DNA from 3 places in the Aureimonas sp. SA4125 genome. Region 1 is predicted to be linked to each of the others. Evidence: predicted binding sites of a transcription regulator. Region 1 holds the regulator's gene; each other region holds the start of a gene.
The links. The regulator LexA, encoded in region 1, represses DNA repair genes until DNA is damaged. The targets are predictions, from matches to a motif close to TGTTCNNNNTGTGTTCNG.

Region 1 (2,266 bases):
CCCGAGGTGTCGGTCCGACGGCGTCCGCGCATCGCGGTGCTGGCCACCGGCGACGAGCTCGTCCTGCCCGGCGAGAGCATCGGTCCGTCGCAGATCGTCGCGTCGAATTCCTATGGCGTCGCGGCGATGGTGACGTCGGCCGGCGGCGTGGCCCTCGACTACGGCATCGCGCGCGACGATGCCGCCGAGATCGGCGGCTTTCTCGACCGCGCCCTCGCCGAGCACGTCGACATCTTCGTCACCATCGGCGGCGCCTCCGTCGGGGACCACGACCTCGTCGCCGACGTGTTCGCGCAGAAGGGCGTCACGCCGGATTTCTGGAAGGTCGCCATGCGTCCGGGCAAGCCGCTGATGGCAGGTCGCATCGGCTCGATGCGACTTGTCGGACTTCCCGGAAATCCCGCGTCCAGCCTCGTGGCGGCGACGCTCTTCCTGAGACCCCTCGTATCGACGCTGGCCGGATGCCCGAGCGCTCCGATGTACCGCAACGCCGTTCTCGGCACCGATATGCCGGCCAATGATCTGCGTGCCGATTTCATCCGCGCGACGCTTGGCGAGAGAGAGGCCCTGACACCGGTCGTCATGCCCATCACACGCCAGGACTCCTCCCTCCTCTCGGTCTATGCCCGGGCCGACGTACTGCTCCGGCGCGAGCCGTTCGCGTCCGCCGCAAGAGCCGGCGACCCCTGCCGCTACATCCTGCTCGACTGAGGCAGTCGCGCCACCGCCCCTTGCGGAACACAACTAGAACAGATAGGTTTGTTCAGGTTTTGTTTTATAGGGATTCTCACCGATGCTGACGCGCAAGCAGCACGATCTGCTGATGTTCATTCATGGACGGTTGCAGGAAGTCGGCGTGCCGCCGTCCTTCGACGAGATGAAGGATGCGCTGGACCTCCGGTCGAAATCCGGCATCCACCGGCTGATCACCGCACTCGAAGAACGCGGCTTCATTCGCCGCCTGCCGAATCGCGCTCGCGCGCTGGAAGTGTTGCGACTGCCCGATTCGGTGACGCAGATGCCGAAGCGGACGGCGTTCACGCCGAGCATCGTCGAGAACTCCCGGGCCCGCACCGAGCCGGTGGCCGAAGTCGCCTCCCTGCAGAAGCGCCCGCGCGCCGTCTCCAACGAGAACAGCGCGGTCGGCATTCCGATGATGGGTCGCATCGCCGCGGGCGTTCCGATCGCCGCGATCCAGAACAACACGCAGCAGATCTTCGTGCCGCCCGACATGCTGGGTGCGGGCGAACACTTCGCCCTGGAGGTCAAGGGCGACTCGATGATCGAGGCGGGCATCCTCGACGGCGACACCGTCGTCATCCGGCGTGCCGACACGGCGACGCCTGGAGACATCGTCGTCGCCCTCGTCGACGAGGAGGAGGCGACGCTGAAGCGCTTTCGCCGTCGCGGCAACACCATCGCCTTGGAAGCGGCAAACCCGGCCTATGAGACCCGCATCTTCGGATCGGACCGGGTCAAGGTCCAGGGCCGCCTCGTCGGGCTGATTCGACGGTACTGACAAACGCCGGGGCCTCTCGCAGGACATCGCGCCTGCCCGCCGGTGCATCCCTCCCCGGTTGCGTCATGGAGACGAGGATGCAGCCGATGCGGGCTGGGCCAACGTCGGTGTAGTCTGCCGGCCGTCAGGCGTGATCCGCTCGCCTGCGGGGCTGACGCCGAGGAGCGAATCCGCCGGGTCCGATTGCGCCGACGAGTCCGGCTGTGCCGACGAGTCCGGTTGTGCCGACACGTCTGGTTGCGATGACACCGCGGTCGAGGGGTTCCGCCAGGTCTCCGGCCAGGGTGCGTCGCGGTGGCGATTCCAGGGCTCAGGCGCGGAATCGATCGATGCCACCTGGCGCGGCCCGGGGCCATCGCCGTAGACGGCGATCGAGCCGCTTCGGCGCAGGGTCTTGAGCGTCAGCAACATCGCGCCGGAGCGGCAGGCATCGAGCCGGATGGCGCGCGCCACGATGGCGACATCTCCCTCGTCGCAGGCCCGGCCGGTTTGCCGATAGTCGTCGGTCCAGGTCACCCGGATACCGCCTCTCGTCGTCGCACGGCAGAAGGCCATCGGCCTTTGTCGTCGCGAACTGGCGATTGTCGTGGGTTTTACGCCAGCGGACTGAAAGGTCTTTGCCCCGGCGGGCGGAAGGCCTGGCGCCGTGGCATTGTCGGCGGTCGGAGCAGAGTCGGCGGCGGCCGTGACCCTGGCGGGGAAATTTGACCCTTTGTCCGGGGCCGGTGAAAGCGCTTCGCATTGAAA
Region 2 (2,266 bases), 1.8 Mb from region 1:
CTTGAAGATCGGGCTGACCTCCAGCGGCAGGCGCAAGAGCACCCATCCGGCCTCGCGAGCCCCGGCGGCATGCGCCGCATCGAGCAGTCGCTCGATCTCGTGGTCGGTGAGACCCGGGATGATCGGCGCCGTCATCACCATGGTCGGGATGCCGGCCTCGCTGAGCGCCTTCACCGCGTCGAGGCGTTTTGCCGGCGTTGCCGCACGGGGCTCCATCGCCCGCGCCAGCGTCCGGTCGAGCGTCGTCACCGACAGCGCCACCTTGGCCAGACCCTTGGCCGCCATGCGCGAGAGAATGTCGATGTCACGCGTGACCAGCGCCGACTTGGTGACGATTCCCACCGGATGGTTCGCCGCCTCCAGCACTTCCAGCACTTCGCGCATGATCCGCCAGCTCTTTTCGATCGGCTGGTAGGGATCGGTGTTCGTGCCGATGGCGATCGATTTCGGGACATAGCCGGGCTTCGACAGCTCGCGTTCGAGAAGCTCGGCGGCGTTGGGCTTGGCGAAGAGCTTGGTCTCGAAGTCGAGGCCCGGCGACATTCCCATATAGGCATGGCTCGGACGGGCGAAGCAGTAGACGCAGCCGTGCTCGCAGCCGCGATAGGGATTGACCGAGCGGTCGAAGGAGATGTCGGGCGAGGTATTGCGCGAGATGATCGTCTTCGGCTTCTCGACCTGCACGTCCGTCGTGAACGCCGGCAGCTCGTCGAGCGAGTTCCAGCCGTCGTCATAGGCGCTGCGCGCAAACGGCTCGAACCGTCCCGTCGGGTTCACACCCGAGCCGCGGCCGCGCCGCCGCTCGAAACCGATGCGCAGGCCCGACTCGGCGATGACGTGCTGGGCAATGTCGATGCCGTTGGGTCCGGAAAACGCTGCCCGGTCGGCGACTCTGACGTCCTGCATGGCAATCCCTTCCGATCCCGGTGATCCGTGTGTGAATGAAAACCTAATACCGAGAAGAGAACATTACAAGAACAAATAGGGCGGAACTTTGGTTGCACTGGCGGTATCGGCCGGTATCGGCTAGAGCCAGACCATGGTGTCGGTGATGATCGAAGCTGGGGAAGACCCGCATGCGCTGGCGGCGAGCCTGTCGACGCTGGTTGCGGGCGCCGTCGAGGGCATGGTGCGGGAGGTCGTCGTGATCGACCGGGGCCTCGACGCCGCGACGCGCGAGATTGCCGATCATGCCGGCTGCCGGATCGTGCCCGGTAGCGACCTTGCCGGCACCGTCTCGGCGTCGCGCGGCGACTGGGTGCTGCTGCTGGAAGCCGGCGCACGGCTGTCGCTCGACTGGGTCGAGGCGGTGGCGACCCATATCGGCGATGTCGAGAAGCGGGGGCTGACGCCCCGCGCCGCGCGCTTCTCGCGTGCCAAGCGCGACCGTCCCGGTCTTCTGGCGCGCCTCACGGGGCGACGGACGGCCCTCGTCGAAGGCCTGCTCGTGCCTAAACCCCAGGCGATCGGGCTGGCGAAGCGGGCGGCGACGCTGGAGGCGATGGGCCGCGGCGTCGCGACGACGCGGCTGGTGGCCTCGCTGCGGCCGCGGCTCGCACCCTCCCGCCGCTGATCCTGCTCAGACCGGTTTGCCGCCGCGCCGCAGGTGCTCGTCCAGCCGCGGCATGATCTCGACGAAATTGCAGGGGCGGTGGCGGTAGTCGAGCTGTGCCGAAAGGATGAGGTCCCAGCCATCGCGGCAGGCCCCGGGCGAGCCCGGCAGGACGAAGACGAAGGTGGCGTTGATGACGCCGCCGGTCGCCCGCGACTGGATCGTCGAGACCCCGATCTTGTCGAAGGACACGCGATGGAAGACCGCGGAGAACCCGTCCATGCGCTTGTCGAAGATCGGCTCGAGCGCCTCGGGCGTCACGTCGCGGCCGGTGAAGCCGGTGCCGCCGGTCGTGATCACCACGTCGATTGCGCGATCCTGCGCCCAGGCGACAACCTGCGCACGAATGGCCTCGATCTCGTCGGGGACGATCGCCCGGTCGGCGAGGCTGTGGCCTGCCGCGGTCAGCCGCTCGGCGAGCGTGTCGCCCGACTTGTCGTCGGCGGGAGTCCGGGTGTCGGAGACGGTCAGCACCGCGATCGACAGGGGGATGAAGGCGCGGTCGGTCATCTCAATTCGTCCTGTCCAACGGTTGGCGGTGCGGGCTGGGCATCAGCCGGGTCGGGAATATCCAGTAGCTGGGATAATGGCGGGCAAGGGTCCGGGCGGCGTCATTCGCCGCGGCGGGCGAATCGAACAGCGCGAAGACCGTCG
Region 3 (2,266 bases), 170 kb from region 1:
GTCGATCAGCCTTGCCGCATCCTGCGGCGAGGAGGCGAGCCAGATGTCGAAGCTGTCGCGGATCGAGCTCTCGACGATGCGCTGCGCCTCGGCGGTGGCAAGGCGGTCCTTGGTCTGCCCGACGAATTCCGGCTCGCGGATGAAGATCGACAGCATGGCCGAGGCCGAGATCATCACGTCGTCGGCGATGACGGCGGCGGCCTTCTTGTTGCCGGAGACTTCCGCAAACGCCTTCAGCCCGCGCGTCAGGACCGAACGCAGGCCGGCTTCGTGCGTGCCGCCTTCAGGCGTCGGGATGGTGTTGCAGTAGGAGCGGACGAAACCGTCGCCGCCCGTCCAGCTGACAGCCCATTCGACCGCGCCGTGGCCGGAGACCTTCTCGGTCCGGCCGGCAAAGGTCTGGCTGGTGACGCGCTGCTCGTCACCGAGAGAGCCTTCGAGATAGTCCTTGAGGCCGCCGGGAAAGTGGAATGTCGCGCGCGCCGGCGTCTTGCCGTCGGCGGGCAGGAGCGCGGGATCGCAGGCCCAGCGGATTTCGACGCCGCCGAAGAGATAGGCCTTGGACCGCGCCATCTGCAGGAGACGCGCCGGGTCGAAGGCGGCGTTCGCGCCGAAGATCTGCGTGTCCGGCAGGAAGCGCACCTTCGTGCCGCGGCGATTGTGGACCTCGCCGACTTCCTCCAGCGGACCGACGGCATGACCGCGCTCGTAGACCTGGCGGTAGAGCTTGCGGTTGCGCGCGACTTCCACTTCGAGCCGCGACGACAATGCGTTGACGACCGAGACGCCGACGCCGTGCAGCCCGCCGGAGGTCTCGTAGACCTTTGAATCGAACTTTCCGCCGGCATGCAGCGTGGTCATGATGACCTCCAGCGCCGAGCGGTTGGTGTATTTCGGATGCGGGTCGACCGGGATGCCGCGGCCGTTGTCGGTGACGGCGAGATAGCCGTCGGCCTCCAGCGAGACCTCGATGAAATTCGCGTGGCCGGCGACGGCCTCGTCCATGGCGTTGTCGATCACCTCGGCGAAGAGGTGGTGCATCGCCTTCTCATCGGTTCCGCCGATATACATGCCGGGCCGACGGCGCACCGGCTCCAGGCCCTCCAGCACCTCGATGTCGGCCGCGGTGTAGCTCGCCTCCGCCGATCCCGGCGCCGCAGCCTTCGCCGCCGACAGCGCGTCGACCGCCTTTGGCCGGGCCGGGGACCTGACAGTGCGCACCTTGGCGGCCGCGCCTCCGGAGAAGAGATCATCGCTCATGATGCGCTGCAAGCTGCCTTGTTTCCGAGCCCTTGGCGGGATGAGGTATCACGGCAATGGACTATACTTTCACGAAATGTTCTTCAACCCGGCAGCGCTCAAAAGGCGGCGCAGACAGCAACTACCAACAGTTTTCGACCCCTGCGTGGCTTGCGCGTCGCGCCAGTTTCGGCAAGGAAACCGGCATGGCCGTAATGCTTCTCTCCCGCGCCGTCCTCGCCTTCGCCGCACTGGCGTTTCTGGCGGACCAAGCGCCTGCCGCGCCGGCGCAGCTTGCACCTTTCAAGGACGCGCTCTTCGCCTATCCGCCGCTGACCGCCATCAGCGACGACGGCGACCTCATCGACGTCGACTACTCCGAGCTTCGCGACATCAACGGCCGCGACGAGATCCCGGAGCGACGGGTGAAGCCCTCCTATGTCGACCTTGCGCCGCTCGCGCGCCAGGAAGAGTCCGTCGTATCGACACCGGCCGGGCCATTGAAGATCGTGACCGTCGGCGACACAAAGTCGCCCGGCAGCATCGTCCTCTTCATCCACGGCCGGAACGGCGACCGACGGCTGGGCATGAACGACCGCACCTTCGGCGGCAATTTCAACCGGCTGAAAAACCTGATGCTTCGCTCCGGCGGCCTCTATCTCACGGCCGATGCGGGCGGCTTCGGGAGCGTGGACCGCACCAGGATCGGAACGCTCCTCGAAACGCATCGGCGGGATCACCCGGCGGCCACGATCGTTCTCGCCTGCGCCTCGATGGGCGGCGAGTTCTGCTGGGACCTCGCAGGCGACGCCGGCGTCATCGATGCGATCGACGGACTGGTGATGCTCAGCGCCAACACGCCGCCGTCAAAGCTTGCGTCCCTGCGCAAAGCTGCCGGGACCCGCCGCATCCCGCTTCTTCTGGCGCACGGCACGCGCGACAAGGTGTTTGCCTGGGACAGCGCCAAGGCCGTCTATACCGCGCTGCGCGCGGAAAAATATCCCGTCCGTTTCGTATCGTTCGAGGC

Region 2: a site for LexA is predicted at 963-980, ahead of Sa4125_RS02950 (PA0069 family radical SAM protein). Genes of this name have one in related genera too.
Region 3: a site for LexA is predicted at 1,327-1,344, ahead of parE (DNA topoisomerase IV subunit B). Genes of this name have one in related genera too.

The regions. Positions count from the first base shown of each region.
Region 1 is NZ_AP025032.1:2,404,237-2,406,502, forward strand. Features, by position in the region: gene glp (gephyrin-like molybdotransferase Glp) at 1-711, shown strand, start outside; gene lexA (transcriptional repressor LexA) at 794-1,519, shown strand; gene Sa4125_RS11150 (ComEC/Rec2 family competence protein) at 1,583-2,266, opposite strand, start outside.
Region 2 is NZ_AP025032.1:650,298-652,563, forward strand. Features, by position in the region: gene Sa4125_RS02950 (PA0069 family radical SAM protein) at 1-906, opposite strand, end outside; gene Sa4125_RS02955 (glycosyl transferase family 2) at 1,040-1,573, shown strand; gene moaB (molybdenum cofactor biosynthesis protein B) at 1,580-2,122, opposite strand; gene Sa4125_RS02965 (4-(cytidine 5'-diphospho)-2-C-methyl-D-erythritol kinase) at 2,124-2,266, opposite strand, start outside.
Region 3 is NZ_AP025032.1:2,230,939-2,233,204, forward strand. Features, by position in the region: gene parE (DNA topoisomerase IV subunit B) at 1-1,260, opposite strand, end outside; gene Sa4125_RS10335 (alpha/beta hydrolase) at 1,446-2,266, shown strand, end outside.